3 regions of the Yersinia canariae genome follow, and region 1 is predicted to be linked to each of the others. Evidence: riboswitches for the same ligand, from Rfam matches in the RefSeq annotation. Region 1 holds a riboswitch; each other region holds the start of a gene.

Region 1 (5,995 bases):
AATTTGCATGCGTGATATTAGTTTGCATGTCTATGACCCGTAACTGTAGAAAAAGTTGATCCATAGCACGAATTTTCATCCTAATTCTCGTTATACCGCAATCGGTATGACAGCTTGATGTAAGATATAAACCAGACAATGTTGAATTGATAACCATACTCCACATTATTCAAATTGCAGGAAAGCGGCAAACAAGTGAGCCCGATGAGTTGCCTCCAGCCAATGATTCGGGGGGAAACCTGCCGAGAGCGGCCAACGCACATGCAACTTGAAAGATGACGAGTCTATTCCCGAAAAGGCCATGCCATGTTGACCCTTGAGTTACCCGAAGCCCCCGAGAAGTTGTATTACTCTGCCGGGGATGCCCATCCGCTAGACAAGCTCGAGAGTGATAAAATCGTCCAAATGGTGATAGACCTGGATGTCGCCAATTCTGACAGTGAACATTACGTCACGGGTTGGATGGGGCTAAATAGCGTGGTGATAATACGGAATTATCAAAATAAACGCGGCACGGCCAATGGCTTTGTAGTGAACAAAGGGGACCGCTATCGGCTGAGCATTCAGTCGATTGAATTCCGTATCCCTAAGGTGGTGTTATGGATGAGTTTTCGCCGCAAGCCCCGCACCATGGAGTTAATTACTTACGAAACACTGGGTGACCAACCTAGCGGCATGCAGCAATACCGTAATATCCTCGAAGAAGAGTTACGCCAACAGCTGGATAGTGATTGGCGCGAACTGAATGATTATTTGGGTGCTGCTTGTTGGCAAATCGAAAATGACGTCCCATTGTGGCGACAAGCGCATCAAGAAATAACATTGGATGCCATCAGCCAACTCGCTGCGGCCCCCATTTTCCGGACCAAACACTTACAAGCTGATGGACATTATGCCGGTTTCTGGGCAGGAGAATACTTTTTTGCCATCAGGCAACCGACGGCAGATAACCCATTGCCAGCAGTACAAATTTCCTGGCGAGAAGATGAAAAAGACATCGGCAGCTATCAGTTTGACTTGATCAAAGATGAAGCGGGTAATCCGAAGCTCCTGCTGTGTATTCGCCCGCGTAAAGGAGCCGAAAGTTACTTACTTAACCGTTTTGATGCTCATCATTTGCAGCGTGCCATCGCGATATTTACGATGACACAGCGCTATTTACTGGCGCAAGAATAGCAGTCATTTCGAGGAAAAAGGGGATTACCACCATTGGTGGAAATGATGCACCGGCCCGATCCCCTGCCCCACTTCCAGGGTGTCGGCTTGCTCCAATGCCCCTTGCAGATAATTCTTGGCCGCACTTACCGTATCGACCCAATTGGTGTGCCGTGGCCGCAATGCGGCGAGGGCTGCCGATAAGGTACAACCGGTGCCGTGGGTATGGCGGGTATCAACCCGGCGAGTGACAAAACGCTGTTCACCCTGTGCGGTAAACAGCCAGTCCGGGCTTTCCTCACCGCTCAGATGCCCTCCTTTCATCAATACCCCCTGACAACCTAATGCTAACAATGCCCGCCCCTGCTCACACATTTCCTGCTCATTATCAGCCGGATTGCAATTAAGTAATGCCGCGGCCTCCGGCAAGTTAGGGGTTATCAAGGCCACCTGAGGAATCAGTAAACGGCGCACCGCATCAACAGCGTCGGGGGCCAGCAAAGGATCACCACTTTTGGCAACCATCACCGTGTCTAGCACCACAAACTCTATGGGATAGCGACGCAGCTGCGCGGCAACAATATCAACAATTTCAGCATTTGCCAGCATGCCGATTTTGGCGCTATCAATACGCACATCACTCAGCACCGAATCCATTTGAGCAGCAACAAAAGCCGCGTCAATAGAATAAACCAACTGCACGCCACGGGTATTTTGTGCCACCAAAGCCGTGATAACACTGGTGCCATAGGCCTGTAATGCAGAAAAAGTTTTTAGATCAGCCTGAATACCGGCACCGCCGCTCGGATCAGTTCCGGCAATGGTGAGTGCATTTATACGTTTCATGAATACGCCCCCACAATCATATCGGCATGCGATATTGTGAATAGCAAGGTGTGAGTCGTGATAACTGAAGAAAAAACGGCAGGTTGAACGAACATATTCCTCCTAACCGGCGGTCAAGAAGGCGGTACCTGGCGGTGCCGAGACTTCCCTACGCTGGTATAATCCAGATCAGGTAATACGGGTAATATCTCAGCCATATCACTATTTGTGACAGGCACCCCGAGTCAGAATTGTTATTATCACGGGCTGGTGATAGAAGATCAATCACGTATTCGCTCACCCCATGTTCAACGCAGCCGTTTGGGAGGGATAAAACAAGGATGAGTATCAAGATTCGTGAATATCAAGAGAGTGACCGGCCATTTTTGCGCACCTTGTATTTGGCATCACGTCGGGCCGCATTTAGTTGGTTGGATGGCGAGCATTTTCGTCTGGAGGACTTTGACCGCGTCACTCTTGGGGAGACTATTCTGGTCGCCATTGAGGGTGAGTCTCACGCGGGTTTCGCTTCAATATTTATGGAGGAAAGTTTCCTGCATAATCTGTTTGTTGACCCCAAAGCCCAGCACAGTGGAGTCGGGCTGGCGTTATTGCAAGCAACACAGCATCGGTTTAACAGCCATGGCTCATTAAAGTGCCTGGCAAAAAACCAGCATGCACTGGCGTTTTATCAAAAAAATGGCTGGGTGGCCATTGCGACCGGTAAGAGCAATGACGGTGACTATGTTTTAATGCATTGGCATAATGAAAAGATTAAATAAGAATTAATATTGATAATGTGGTCTAAAAAGCAAAACGGGGAGCCGAAACTCCCTTATTTTTGTTCCTTACTGTTCGCGTAGTGTTTTGACATCCTCAGCTTTTATATTCAGTGCTGGTTGCCCAAACTGTTGCAACAGATAATTACTCAAACTAACCACCTGCTCATCAGTCAATGTATTAGCAAAACCGGGCATAAAGACTTCACCGTCATTGGTTTTCCGCGACACACCATGGAGAATGACATTAATCAGGTTATTTTGAGTGGAAGCCCCAACTACCGAGTTTTTCATCAGTGATGGGTAATAACCGTCTTTCACACCCTCGCCGGTAAAACTGTGGCAACTGGCACAATTGCCCAGATACAAACGCGCACCATCGGTGTGGTTATCTGCCGTGAAAGGCATCCCGCGTAAGGTATTAACACTGGTTGCCGACTGCCCCCAATCCGAACGGCTCTTGGTTTCGTCATCCGGATTTAAGGGTTTTAGGCTGCGTAAATAAACCGCCATCGCGTTCAGATCACTCTCAGTCAGATGACGAGTACTGTTTTCAATGACTTCCGCCATCGGCCCAGCCGCTTGTGCTTTACCGTCGACATGGCCGCTACGCAGATATTGCACAACCTGTTCCTGACTCCAGCCCCCAATCCCGGCATGTGGGTCTGAGGTAATATTGAATGCCGTCCAGCCATCAATCTCTGCACCGGCATAAGCTTTGCTGTCTTTCATTCCCATGGTGATATTGCGCGGGGTGTGGCATTCACCGCAGTGACCCAATGCCTCAACAAAATAAGCACCCTGATTCCATTGCGCATCTTTGCTGGTATCGGGTTGGAAGCGCTGCCCCTCAAAGTTCACCAAATTCCAGAACCACAATCCCCAGCGCTGATTGAACGGGAATGGCATGTCATTCTCGCGATTCGGCTGATGTACCGCAGGCAAACTGAACAGATAAGCTTTGATGGCTTTGACGTCATCATCTTTCAGCAACGTATAGGAGGTATAAGGGAATGCGGGATAAAGATTCTCGCCGTTTTTGCCTTTCCCTTCATGCAAGGCACGCAAAAACTCCTCATCCGTCCAATTGCCAATGCCGGTTTCTTTATCCGGAGTGATATTAGGTGAATATAGGGTGCCCATCGGGGTTTTAAATGCCAATCCGCCGGCAAAGGGTTTGCCATCCTTAGTGGTATGGCACGCCACGCAGTCGGCGGCTTTAGTCAAATACTCGCCACGCGCAATCAAGTTAGCATCCGCACTGCTGTAGCCGCTGACAGTTAATCCTAATGCAACAAACAAAAATTTCACTGAGTGGCCCAGGGTTGGTTTTTTCATCTTACACCTCGGCCTTTAATGTTTCAGCGATACGCAAAGAGAGTGCTGCAATCGTCAAAGTACAGTTCACTGAACCGACAGTTGGCATCACACTGCTGCTGGCGATAAACAAATTTTTGTGGTCATGAGTACGGCAATCACTGTCCACGACGGAATCTTTCGGGTCATTGCCCATGATGGTGGTGCCAGTGATATGGTTATTGTTAGCAAAGTTATTGTGGAACTGAACTTCTGTGCCGCCCATCAGCCTTGCCGCCTCGGCATAAACTTGCTGAGTATGTACGGCACTTTTGCGCACATAATCATCCATCGCATAGTAAAACTCTGGCTTAGGAATGCCGATGGCGTCTTTTTCTGTCGGGCTAGGAATAATGCGATTTTCTACATGCGGTAGGATTTCGTGGAAACTGTCGAACTGCACAAATCGTGCCGCCCGATCGCGGATTTTAGCATCAAGCTGTGGCCCAAGCTGTAACTCCCCTTGCTTAAGCAACTCAATAGTGACCTGATCAGTGCGAGATAAGTTAGATAAATGAATCTTTTTCGCGGCATATTCAGCACGGAAAGCGCCATCACGAAAGCCAATCAAAGACGTCATTTCCTGCGGGCCGCGCCCCGGCCATAGCGGCTCATTGGCCATAAAGGTAACGCCCGTCCCAGGGTGGTCCATCAGATTGCGCCCGACCATATCGGAGCTATTCCCCACACCGAGTGGGTTTTTACCACTGGTGGACATCAGCATCAGCTTCGGCGTTTCAATACCATTGGCCGCCAGTACAAAATATCGCCCTTCGGCGCGATGCTCATGGCCTTGCGCATCTTTAAACAGTGCGGCAGTAATCTGCTGCTGGTCATTCACTTCCAGTTTATAAACCACGGCTTGTGGGCGAATAATCGCACCAGCAAGCTCTGCTTTTTCAACATGAGTGATGGCGTTATACATCGCCCCTATCGGGCAAATTGGCATGCAGTTATTGTTACCACAACAGGTAGGTCGGCCATCATAAGGGCGGCTGTTACGCGCAACCGGCTCAGTGACAACATCAAAGTGACTGCCATTAAAAGTGTGGCTGTTTAGTACAGTTTTAATGCGCTGTTCATTCCACGATAACGGCAGCGGGGACATCGGATAAGGCGCGCTGCGCGGTGACCCCAAGTCTTCATCACTCGGCCCCCAAACACCTAACTCCTGCTCGGCACGTAAATACCACTTTTCCAGCGTCGCATAGTCAATTGGCCAGTCGCGCCCAACACCATAAATAGTTTTTAGCTTGAAATCATTTGGCAGGAAACGCCAGGCCGATGCCGCCCAATGCCAGGTGGTGCCTCCCACGGCTCGTATATATTGCACATCATATGGGTGTTCACCCTTTTGAATCAGATAGTTATTATTAGGATTAGATTCGGGATGAGGAGCATAAGATGTTGAAGGGTAAGGAGCCATGTTGTCCGATTTGTCGGGCTGATTGCGGAAGTTTTCCACAATTTCCCAGCGAGAAAGGCGCGGCCCCGCTTCTAAAACCAATACCGATTTGCCCGCCATGGCCAATTGATGAGCAACTAATCCGCCCGCGACACCCGAGCCAATGATGACGATATCCGCCTTTAGTATGTCAGCCATAAATGTATTCTCCAAAATTATAAGGCGACATCAGGCTTTGCAGCCCAGTATCCGGGTTTATTCGGGCAATAAGAGCGAATAACCAACACATCGGATACCGCATCGAACATCAACGCATTTTCATAGCTGATAACTACCGCGTCAGTTCCTTCACCAATGACCCCCACATACCAACCTTGCAAAATCTGCCGGGCAATCTGCTGTTGTAATGGTGACCATTGCTGAGGTTCACCGGCGGGCAAGGGCTGTAACAAGGCCAGTTTCTGATCAAAGCCAC
Region 2 (5,995 bases), 450 kb from region 1:
CCAGCAGTGAATATTTGTTGATACCTAAGGTGTGATAAGGCAAAAAGTGGATTTCTTTCACACCAATCTCATCAGCAGCAAAATCGACAATCCCTTGTACCGAGCGGCGGTCAGCATTGAAATCCGGGATTAAGGGCACTCTCACCGTAATACGGGTGCCTGCCGCCGCTAATTTGCGGAAATTATCCATCACCCGCTTAGCTGAACCGCCGGTCCACTGCTGAAAACGGCGCTCATCTGTGTGTTTCAAATCCGCCAACATCAAATCAAGCCACGGCAAAGAACGGGCGATATAGCGCCATGGCGTATGCAAACAGGATTCCACCGCGGTATGGATGCCTTGCTGATGACAACGCTGTAATAATTCAGCGGCCACATCCGGCTGCATAAAAGGTTCGCCACCGGATAAAGTCACCCCACCGCCACTGCGCCGATAAAATGGCAAGTCGCGCAGTAATGTCTCCATGGTGGCATCAATATCAATTGGGTTGCCACATACTGTTAATGCCCCACTGGGGCAGCGAATGCTCAGTGCCTGAATGTCGTTTTCTGCCAACAACTGACGATGAATAACAACTTGATCATCAATACGTTGGATTGCTTGCGGGCAAGTCTGATGACACAAATCACAGCCGGATAAACACAGGCGCGGGTCAAATAACACCTCTGGATGACGTGAGCGGCTTTCTGGGTTTTGGCACCAGCGGCAGCTCAGCGAGCAGCCTTTGAGAAATACCACACTGCGAATACCAGGGCCGTCATGAGTGGAATAACGTTGTAAGTTGAAAATCATCTTATTCCTCCCCTAGGGTGTGATCTCGCCGCTATTGCCACAATAAGCTGCTGTTATTGATTGCCAGTATCTGCGTAATATAGGGAAAGAAAAATTGATGAAATTTGCCGCGGAGTTCCTCTTTTATGTCTGCCTCACGCCTGCAACAACAGTTTATTCGCCTCTGGCAACGTTTTAACGGTTTAGCCACAGAGACCACCTTGCAGGAGCTTGCTGACGTGCTCTGCTGCTCTCGCCGCCATGTGCGATCCTTACTGGGCAGTATGCAGCAAGAGGGGTGGCTGAGTTGGCAAGCGGAAGCTGGCCGTGGTAAGCGCTCACAACTAACCTTCCTCTATTCCGGCTTAGCGCTGCAACAGCAGCGGGCCGAAGAGTTACTCGAACAAGACCATATTGACCAACTGGTGCAGCTAGTTGGGGATAAGAAAGCCGTCCGCCAAATGCTGCTATCCCAATTAGGGCGCAGCTTCCGGCAAGGTAAACATATTCTGCGCGTGCTCTATTACCGGCCATTACACAACTTATTGCCCGGCACTGCACTGCGCCGCTCAGAGACGCATATGGTGCGGCAGATTTTTAATGGCCTGACGCGGATAAATGAGGAAAATGGGGAACTCGAGCCGGATTTATCTCATCACTGGCAGGCGATCAGTCCACTACACTGGCGCTTTTATTTGCGCCCCGCCATTCATTTTCATCATGGCCGTGAGCTGGAAATGAATGATGTGATTACCAGTCTGACCCGGTTAATCCCTCAGCCCTTGTTCTCACATATCACGGCGGTGCGTTCGCCCACGCCGTATGTGATTGATGTGCATCTCAGTACCCCAGATAGCTGGCTGCCGTGGTTATTGGGCAGTGTGCACGCCATGATCTTGCCGCAAGAGTGGGAAAATCAACCGGACTTCCGGCGACATCCTATTGGTACAGGCCCTTATTCGGTGATCCGGAATCACCACAGCCAATTGAAAATTCAGGCGTTCGACAACTATTTTGGTTTCCGAGCACTGATTGATGAGGTCAATATCTGGGTATTACCGGAGCTGTCTGAAGAGCTGGTTTATTCGGGAGTACAATTACAAGCTGACGATACCAGTAAAAATGAGCTCGAAAGCCGGCTGGAAGAAGGCTGTTATTTTTTGTTATTCGACCAACGGTCTCCCCAGACCAGCCATCCCGAGATCCGCCGTTGGCTCTGTGAACTGATAACCCCGGTGGCGCTGCTCAGCCACGCCGACCCTTTTTATCAGCGCTATTGGTCACCAGCTTATGGCATGTTACCGCGCTGGCATCACAACCGGCTCACCGCATTGGAACCGAAGCCAGAAGGTCTGACCGAGCTAACACTGACTTTTTACAGCGACCATTCAGAATTTGATGCTATCAGCCAAACTCTGACCCATTTGCTGGCCGCTCAAGGGGTGACCTTAAAAATACAAATAGTGGATTACACTGAGTGGTATCAGGGTGATGCGCAGAGCGACATTTGGCTTGGCAGCGCCAACTTTTATTTACCACTGGAGTTTTCCCTATTCGCCACCTTGTATGAACTGCCGCTACTGCAATATTGCCTGGACGAAGAATTAAACCAAGATGTTGAATTATGGCGAAATAACACCCTCCCCATGGCGGATTGGAGCCAACGATTGGTTAGCCAGAATCAATTCCACCCGCTGTTCCATCACTGGCTAGAATTATATGGGCAGCACAGTATGCGCGGGGTGCGCATGAACACATTGGGATGGTTTGACTTCAAATCAGCCTGGTTTACGCCGCCAGAGGGTTAAAGCCGCTTTCACCCGCCCAGATTAATCTCTACAATAGCGCCGTCTCAACGGGGTGCTAAATTGCAGCAAAACCGCCATTTAGCTGAGAGTAAACCCGTCGAACCTGATCCGGTTAACACCGGCGGAGGGATTTGAGAAAAATAACGCCGTATCATCATGATACTCATGTTATTTACTGCCTCAGATACCTTTGCCACCTTTATTTTTAAGGAGTGCAAAGTGTTTAAACGCATTATTCCCTGCTTGTTTTTGTTATCTGCGGCGGCCGTGGCGGCTGATAAACCGACACTGACAGTCTACACCTATGATTCCTTTGCTGCCGACTGGGGCCCTGGGCCGGCCATAAAAAAAGCCTTTGAAGCCGAGTGCGATTGCCAGCTTAAATTTGTCGCGCTGGAAGACGGTGTTTCGCTGCTAAACCGCCTGCGGATGGAAGGTAAAAATAGCCAGGCCGATGTCATTTTAGGGTTGGATAACAATCTGGTGCAGGCCGCAGAACAAACTGGATTATTTGTTCAAAATCAGGTGGATACCAGCAACCTGACTTTACCAGAAAAATGGCAGAATAAAACTTTCGTCCCATACGATTATGGCTATTTTGCTTTTGTGTATGACAAAAACAAATTGAAAAACCCGCCCAAAAGCCTGCAAGAATTGGTCGACAGCAAAGAGCCGTGGAAAGTCATTTATCAAGACCCGCGCACCAGCACACCTGGCCTCGGTTTAATGTTGTGGATGCAAAAAGTGTATGGCGATAAAGCCCCACAAGCATGGCAGCAACTGGCGAAGAAAACCGTCACCGTGACCAAAGGCTGGAGCGAAGCTTACGGTTTATTCCTTAAAGGTGAAGGAGATTTAGTGCTGAGCTACACCACCTCCCCGGCTTATCATCTGATTGAAGAAAAGAAAGACAACTATGCCGCTGCTGATTTTAGCGAAGGCCACTATTTGCAGGTGGAAGTGGCCGGTGTGGTCGCGTCCAGCAAACAACCCGAACTGGCACAGCGCTTTATGCAATTTATGGTCACCCCGGCATTCCAAAATAATATTCCGACCGGTAACTGGATGTATCCAGTGATAAAAATGGATTTACCGGCCGGATTTGACACCCTGACAGTGCCACAAAAAGCATTGCAATTTGATGCAAAAGACGTGGCTGATAATCGTGGCAAATGGATTAAAGCATGGCAATCCGCCGTCAGCCGCTGATACCCGCGTGGTTGTGGCCAGGGTTACTGGCCGCTTTGCTGATAGTCGGTGTCGCCTTGCTGGCGTTCACCGCTATCTGGCGTCATGCCCCTGAGGCCGACTGGCAAAGTATCTGGCATGACAGCTATTTGTGGCATGTGATTCGTTTCACATTCTGGCAGGCATTTCTCTCTGCACTGCTGTCCGTCATCCCAGCCATTTTTTTGGCTCGTGCCTTATATCGTCGCCGCTTTCCTGGCCGCCAACTGATGTTGCGCTTGTGTGCGATGACGTTGGTGCTCCCAGTGCTGGTCGCCATATTTGGCATCCTGACAGTCTATGGTCGTCAAGGGTGGTTGGCGGGGTTATTTGGCTGGCTTGGTGTGGAGTACCGCTTCTCACCTTATGGTTTACAAGGGATTTTACTGGCGCATATCTTTTTTAATATGCCGCTGGCGACCCGCTTGTTATTACAGTCACTAGAAAGCATTGCGGTTGAACAACGCCAGTTAGCCGCCCAACTGGGTATGAATGGTTGGCAGCATTTTCGTCTGGTCGAGTGGCCTTATCTGCGCCGCCAAATTCTGCCAACTGCCGCGCTGATTTTTATGCTGTGTTTTGCCAGCTTTGCCACCGTGCTTTCTCTGGGGGGCGGGCCACAAGCTACCACTATCGAACTGGCTATCTATCAAGCGCTCAGTTATGACTACGATTTGGGGCGCGCGGCATTACTGGCACTGATTCAACTGGGTTGCTGCCTGGGATTGGTGGTGCTGAGCCAACGGCTAAGCTCAGTGCTGGCGGTGGGCAATACCCACGGGCAAATCTGGCGCAGTCAGCAAGATAGCGCGTGGTCACGTATCAGCGACACACTGTTAATCGGAGCGGCATTATTATTGATGGTGCCGCCATTGCTGGCGGTCGTGATTGATGGCAGCAATAAAACAATATTCAGCGTGCTACAGCAACCGGCGCTGTGGCAAGCCTTCTTTACCTCACTGACCATCGCCATTGGGGCCGGATTATTGTGTGTCACCCTGACCATGATGCTGTTGTGGAGCAGTCGTGAATTGAAACTGCGCCAACACGCGGCTTACGGGCAAGCATTGGAAATCAGCGGGATGGTGATTCTGGCGATGCCGGGCATTGTGTTAGCGACCGGTTTTTTCTTATTGCTCAATGACACACTGGGTTTGCCGCAATCCCCTTATGCGCTGGTGATTTTGACTAACGCATTGATGGCCGTGCCCTATGCTTTAAAAGTGTTGGATAACCCGATGCGCGATCTGGCAGAGCGCTATACGCCGCTGTGCTTGTCACTGGATATTCGCGGCTGGCACCGTTTACGCCATATTGAACTTAGCGCGCTGAAACGCCCGCTGGCGCAAGCTCTGGCCTTTGCCAGTGTGCTTTCTATCGGGGATTTTGGTGTCGTGGCACTGTTTGGTAATGAGCATTTCCGTACCTTGCCATTTTATCTTTATCAACAGATAGGCTCCTATCGCAGCAATGATGGTGCTGTGACCGCCTTGCTGTTACTGCTGCTGTGTTTCCTACTGTTTACTCTTATTGAAAGACTGCCGAGCCGCCATGCTAAAGCTTGAGAAAATCACTTATTTGTATGACCACTTACCAATGCGTTTTGATGTGTGCATTCAGCCCGGTGAGCGGGTGGCCATTCTTGGCCCAAGTGGGGCGGGTAAAAGCACTCTGCTGAGCCTGATTGCCGGTTTTTTAGCGCCCGCCAGCGGCCGTATGTTGCTGAATAATCAAGACCATACCATAACGCCGCCCGCCCAAAGACCGGTGTCGATGTTGTTTCAGGAGAATAATCTGTTCTCACATTTGAATGTTGAGCAAAACATTGGGTTGGGATTGCACCCGGGGCTAAAACTCAATCATGAGCAGAAAGCACTACTCGGCCTGATAGCACAACAGGTGGGATTGGAAGAGTGCCTCGACCGACTGCCCGCACAACTTTCTGGCGGCCAGCGCCAGCGGGCAGCACTCGCCCGCTGTTTGGTGCGCAGCCAGCCCATCCTGCTGTTGGATGAGCCGTTTTCCGCGCTCGATCCAGCACTGCGCAATGAAATGCTGCAATTGGTCGAAAACGTCTGCGAAAATCGGCAATTGACCTTGCTGATGGTGTCACACAATCTGGATGATGCCGCCCGCATTGCCGAGCGCACTTTATTAGTGGTGGATGGGCGCATTTACTACGACGGCC
Region 3 (5,995 bases), 1.6 Mb from region 1:
AGGATCGGGAATGGGCAGTTTTTCAACATCTGCGCGGCAAGTGATCGGAGATTGAAAACGCGGGCCTTCGCCGGTTTCAAAATAAAGCCCCAGCCCCATGGCATCAGGAATGGTCAGAATGTCTGAAAATAAAATCGCCGCATCCAGCGGATAACGACGCAATGGTTGCATCGTCACTTCACAGGCCAATTCAGCATTTTTGCACAGCGACATAAAATCCCCGGCAATAGCACGGGTGGCTTTATATTCTGGCAAATAGCGACCTGCCTGGCGCATCATCCACACCGGAGTCACATCTACCGGCTGGCGTAATAAGGCACGCAGATAACGATCGTTTTTCAACTCATTCATGACAAAGCTCCCTTGATTATCTACCCGCATTGTAGCATGCCAGATAATACTTTCCTGTTGTGGCTAAAGAGGGTTTTTTAGCTATTGGCTGGCATCTTCCTGCTCTTCGCGACATAAAACAACGGTATCTTCAATCAGTCGACGTGCCACGGTGCCTGGCGGCGGCAGTAAGGGTAATTGGTCATAGCGATACCAACCGGCATTCAGTAGCTCTTTAGGATCATGACGCAGCTCACCGCTATCATACTCCGCCATAAAGGCCATCATCAGTGAATGTGGGAATGGCCACGGCTGTGACGTCACATAACGCAAGTTTTTAATGTGGATATTACTTTCTTCCAACACTTCACGGGACACCGCCTGTTCCAGCGTCTCCCCCACTTCTACAAACCCGGCTAACACCGTGTTAATACCACCACGATGACGAACATGCTGTGCCAATAAAATCTCATCACCACGGCGAATGGCAACAATCACGCAAGGGGCGATTTGGGGGTAATAGCGCTCACGACAGTGATTGCACAGGCAAGCCCACTCAGTGCGGCTGGCATGCATTTGATGCCCACAATAGCCACAATAGCGGTGAGAGCGGTAAAACTCGGCTAATTGCACTCCCCGGCCCGCTAGTTGAAACAAACCGCGATCCACATCTAATAATTGCCGCACTGACCCCATATCCGCAGACATCATCTGGCGAATAAGCCAAACCGCCTGCCCTTGCCATTCACCTATCTGCCTTGCGGTTGCGCCCTGTAATGACCAATTGGCCGCATTACCTTGTGGTAACTCCCCTTTTGGTAACCATAATTTATTTTCATGGCTGACAATCCACCAGCCACTTTCTTTACCTGTAAGTTGTAGTTCCATATCGTTGTTGCACAACCTCGACTTCACTGGCAATCTAGAATCTGGCTTGTTACATTTTTGTAACCCATTATTACTACACGGAGTCGATCTCATGCTCAACCGACTGGAAAGCCTGACTCAACGCGTTGGCGGCAGTAATGAATTAATTGATCAATGGCTTCATGCACGTAAAGAACTTTTGGTCTCGTATTGCACAGTGATCGGTATTAAGCCGCAAAAAGAAAAGCATACCCCGCTTAATGAAAAAGCGCTGGAGAACTTTTGTCATAATCTGGTGGATTATCTCTCCTCTGGGCATTTCAATATCTACGACAGAATTATCAAACAGGTGGAAGGTGCATCCAGCCCGAAAATGGCTCTGACGACCAAAGTTTATCCTGCCTTAAAAAATAACACTCAAACTATCATGGCTTTCCATGATCGTTATACAAACATTGAGATCGATGACGATAGCTGTACAGAGTTTCAACAAGCTTTATCCGATATCGGCGAAGCGCTTGATGCCCGTTTTCGGCTGGAAGATCAATTAATTCAATGGGCGGCTGAATCCTGGCAAGCCGCCCAGCCGGTGGTTCAAGAGGGGCAAGTAAAATAGCGCCCTGATCAGCACAGGCTTGTAGTTTTAATTCAACCTCGTATAGTAAGGACTCTTGTCGGAGTGCCTAGCGCCTGTTTTCTTCGGAAAGCAAACGCAGGCTGAGACCGTTAATTCGGGATCCGCGGAACCTGATCGGGTTAATACCCGCGAAGGGAACAAGAGTAATTTATCGCTACAGGCCCGTCTCCTCTCCTTTAACAGGTGGCTGCCGGTCACTGGCCAACATCGTTACTCCCGCCAAGCTCCAGACAAGCAATTTTCCCTATAAACCACACTGGTAGGAATTTGCTATGTCTAATAATACAACTCAAAACTCATTACTCCCGCGTAAAGCTGTACCCCGTAAACAAGTGCGCGAAGAGGCGCAACAATTTATCGATACCTTGCAAGGCGTGACTTTCCCCAACTCGCAACGCATTTATCTGCAAGGCTCACGGCCCGATATTCAAGTTCCCATGCGCGAGATCCTACTCAGCCCGACATTGATAGGCGGCAGCAAAGACACTCCGAGTTATGAAAATAACGAAGCCATTCCCGTTTATGACACCTCCGGTTCTTATGGCGATCCGAGCGCCAAACTGGATGTCCATGCTGGCTTACCTAAGTTGCGCGCAAGCTGGATAGCAGACCGCCAGGATACCGAAGCACTGACCTCCGTCAGTTCCGGCTTTACCCAACAACGGCTAGCTGACGAAGGGTTGGATCATTTGCGTTTTGAACATCTCCCACGGCCTAAAAAAGCGATTGACGGCAAATGTGTCACACAATTGCATTACGCCCGAGCCGGTAAAGTGACGCCGGAGATGGAATTTATCGCCCTGCGAGAAAATATGGGTCGCGAGCGGATTCGCGGTGAAGTATTGCGCCACCAGCATCCGGGGCAAGCCTTTGGTGCTAACTTGCCGGAAAACATCACGCCGGAGTTTGTTCGCCAAGAAGTGGCCGCCGGTCGGGCCATTATTCCCGCCAATATTAATCATCCCGAATCTGAGCCAATGATTATTGGCCGTAATTTTTTAGTGAAAGTGAACGCCAACATCGGCAACTCTGCCGTGACCTCTTCCATTGAAGAAGAAGTGGAAAAGCTGGTGTGGTCTACCCGCTGGGGGGCTGACACGGTGATGGACCTGTCCACGGGCCGCTATATTCATGAAACTCGTGAATGGATTCTACGTAACAGCCCGGTTCCGATTGGCACCGTACCCATCTATCAGGCGCTGGAGAAAGTCAATGGCGTGGCGGAAAACCTAACCTGGGAAATATTCCGCGACACTCTGCTAGAGCAGGCTGAACAAGGTGTTGATTACTTTACTATTCATGCTGGTGTGCTGCTGCGCTATGTACCGATGACCGCCAAACGGCTGACTGGCATTGTCTCCCGTGGCGGGTCAATTATGGCGAAATGGTGCCTTTCCCATCATCAGGAAAATTTCCTGTATCAACATTTCCGTGAAATTTGCCAAATTTGCGCCGCCTATGATGTTTCATTATCACTGGGGGACGGCCTGCGCCCCGGTTCTATTCAGGACGCCAATGATGAAGCCCAGTTCGCTGAGTTACATACCTTGGGCGAATTGACCAAAATTGCCTGGGAATATGACGTGCAGGTGATGATTGAAGGCCCAGGACATGTGCCGATGCAGATGATTCGCCGCAATATGACTGAAGAACTGGAGCATTGCCACGAAGCGCCGTTTTACACCTTAGGCCCATTGACCACCGATATTGCTCCCGGCTATGACCATTTCACCTCCGGTATTGGAGCCGCCATGATTGGTTGGTTTGGTTGCGCCATGCTGTGTTATGTCACCCCCAAAGAACATCTTGGCCTACCCAATAAAGATGATGTGAAGCAAGGGCTTATCACCTATAAAATTGCGGCCCATGCGGCAGATCTGGCGAAAGGCCACCCCGGCGCGCAGATCCGCGATAACGCCATGTCAAAAGCCCGTTTCGAATTTCGTTGGGAAGATCAGTTCAATTTGGCCCTCGATCCCGAAACCGCCCGGGCTTATCACGATGAAACCCTGCCACAAGAGTCGGGCAAAGTCGCTCACTTCTGCTCAATGTGTGGGCCGAAATTCTGCTCCATGAAGATTTCGCAAGAAGTGCGTGATTATGCTGCGAAACAAGAGCTGGCGGCAGCACAAGAAGCAGCCGCTCAGCCAATAGAGATCCTGCAATCCGGTATGGAGCAGATGTCGGCCGAGTTCCGCTCCCGTGGCAGCGAGCTGTACCACAGCCCCGCCAATCTGAAAGCGGAGGCGAATAATGAGCCCGTCTGATAATACATTATTTTCTGCTGAAAAAGGCTTTCCAGAGGAAAAACAGCGGCTTGGCCTTTATCCCGTTGTCGATTCGTTACTTTGGATTGAACGGCTGCTGTCGGTGGGCGTAACCACTATCCAATTGCGTATTAAGGATTTGGATGATGCGCAAGTGGAACAAGATATTGCCGCAGCAATTGAATTGGGCAAACGCTATCAGGCACGCCTATATATCAATGACTATTGGCGATTGGCGATTAAACATGGCGCTTATGGTGTTCATCTGGGGCAGGAGGATCTGGAAACCACTGATTTAGCAGCCATTCAACAAGCTGGATTACGGCTGGGTATTTCCACCCACGATGAGCATGAGCTGGCAATCGCCAAGGCTGTGCGGCCTTCCTATATCGCGATGGGGCATATTTTCCCCACTCAGACCAAACAGATGCCGTCATCCCCTCAGGGGCTGGCGGTACTCAAACAAATGGTCGACCACACTCCAGATTACCCCACTGTCGCTATTGGCGGCATCAGTATTGAGCGAGTCCCCGCCGTATTGGCTACCGGAGTGGGCAGTGTGGCGGTGGTCAGCGCGATTACTCAGGCCGATGACTGGCAGCGGGCAACAGCACAATTGCTGCACCTGATAGAGGGTAAGGAGCTGGGTGATGATAAATAAGCATGAGCTGAGTGACAGTGAATTCTTGCGCTATAGCCGCCAATTATTGCTGGAAGATATTGGTCCTGAGGGGCAGTTGAAGCTGAAAAATGCCAGCGTATTGATAATCGGCCTAGGTGGTCTGGGGTCTCCCGCCGCACTTTATTTGTCAGCTGCGGGTGTTGGCCGCTTATTATTGGCTGATGATGACCAACTAGAATTGACAAATTTACAGCGCCAAATCCTGTATCGCACCACAGATATCAGCCATCCCGCAGCGGGAAATACAAATAAGGCTCAATTAGCGCAACGCCATCTGCAAAACCTCAATCCATTGATTGAAGCTATCGTATTTGATACGCGGCTGACCGGAGAAACACTCATTGAGGCCGTGGCAGGGGTAGATTTGGTGCTTGATTGCAGTGACAACATGGAAACTCGTCATCAGGTAAACGCGGCTTGCTTCGCGGCACAAAAACCTTTAATCAGCGGCAGCGCAGTCGGGTTCAGTGGGCAGTTGTTAGTGATTGAACCGCCCTATTCCCAAGGTTGTTACGCCTGTCTTTATCCTGATAAAGAGCTGCCGCAGCGCAACTGTCGTACCGCCGGTGTATTGGGGCCAGTTGTGGGCATTATCGGGACACTGCAAGCGCTTGAGGCCATTAAAATGCTGGCCGGGCTCGCCTCGCCATTAAGTGGGAAATTGCGTTTATTCGATGGTAAGCAACACAGTTGGAGCACCCTACAACTCACGCAAGCCCCCGATTGCCCTGTCTGTGGAGGTGGGCTGTGACAATCCATCACATGCGCCTCATGCTCAATGACCAACTCGTTGAAATAGAGAGCAATATCACCGCCGACAAGCTGCTCCAACAACTGAATCGCCACCAGCCGGGTACTGCGCTGGCTGTTAATCAAGTCATCATCCCTCGAACTGACTGGGAAAAGTGTCAGTTGCACGAGGGAGATGACATTTTGCTATTCCAAGCAATTGCCGGGGGCTGACATGCTGAAAATCGCCGATACCACTTTTACCTCACGTTTATTTACCGGTACGGGCAAATTTGCCACGGCTGAATTGATGCTGGAAGCATTGCGAGCCTCCGGTTCGCAATTGATTACCATGGCCATGAAGCGGGTGGATCTTCAGGCCGGTAACGATGCTATTCTGGCCCCGCTGCGCCAATTGGGTGTGCGCTTACTGCCAAATACATCCGGAGCGAAAACCGCACAAGAGGCCGTTTTTGCCGCACG

The links. Region 1 has a riboswitch for thiamine pyrophosphate ahead of thiD (bifunctional hydroxymethylpyrimidine kinase/phosphomethylpyrimidine kinase). Riboswitches for the same ligand answer to the same signal wherever they lie in the genome.
Positions count from the first base shown of each region.
Region 2: linked by a shared signal. The riboswitch ahead of thiB (thiamine ABC transporter substrate binding subunit) and the one ahead of thiD (bifunctional hydroxymethylpyrimidine kinase/phosphomethylpyrimidine kinase) in region 1 are both predicted to bind thiamine pyrophosphate.
Region 3: linked by a shared signal. The riboswitch ahead of thiC (phosphomethylpyrimidine synthase ThiC) and the one ahead of thiD (bifunctional hydroxymethylpyrimidine kinase/phosphomethylpyrimidine kinase) in region 1 are both predicted to bind thiamine pyrophosphate.

Region 1 covers NZ_CP043727.1:1,252,936-1,258,930, reverse strand. Annotated here, with positions in the region: gene F0T03_RS05825 (hypothetical protein) at 307-1,176, shown strand; gene thiD (bifunctional hydroxymethylpyrimidine kinase/phosphomethylpyrimidine kinase) at 1,201-2,001, opposite strand; TPP riboswitch at 2,130-2,233, opposite strand; gene F0T03_RS05815 (GNAT family N-acetyltransferase) at 2,322-2,762, shown strand; gene F0T03_RS05810 (cytochrome c) at 2,829-4,097, opposite strand; gene F0T03_RS05805 (GMC family oxidoreductase) at 4,099-5,718, opposite strand; gene F0T03_RS05800 (sugar dehydrogenase complex small subunit) at 5,736-5,995, opposite strand, start outside.
Region 2 covers NZ_CP043727.1:798,774-804,768, reverse strand. Annotated here, with positions in the region: gene F0T03_RS03770 (glycyl-radical enzyme activating protein) at 1-793, opposite strand, end outside; gene sgrR (HTH-type transcriptional regulator SgrR) at 919-2,580, shown strand; TPP riboswitch at 2,619-2,728, shown strand; gene thiB (thiamine ABC transporter substrate binding subunit) at 2,800-3,789, shown strand; gene thiP (thiamine/thiamine pyrophosphate ABC transporter permease ThiP) at 3,765-5,372, shown strand; gene thiQ (thiamine ABC transporter ATP-binding protein ThiQ) at 5,359-5,995, shown strand, end outside.
Region 3 covers NZ_CP043727.1:4,313,199-4,319,193, forward strand. Annotated here, with positions in the region: gene hemE (uroporphyrinogen decarboxylase) at 1-351, opposite strand, end outside; gene nudC (NAD(+) diphosphatase) at 433-1,218, opposite strand; gene rsd (sigma D regulator) at 1,310-1,813, shown strand; TPP riboswitch at 1,863-1,988, shown strand; gene thiC (phosphomethylpyrimidine synthase ThiC) at 2,107-4,101, shown strand; gene thiE (thiamine phosphate synthase) at 4,088-4,762, shown strand; gene F0T03_RS19740 (HesA/MoeB/ThiF family protein) at 4,752-5,534, shown strand; gene thiS (sulfur carrier protein ThiS) at 5,546-5,746, shown strand; gene F0T03_RS19750 (thiazole synthase) at 5,748-5,995, shown strand, end outside.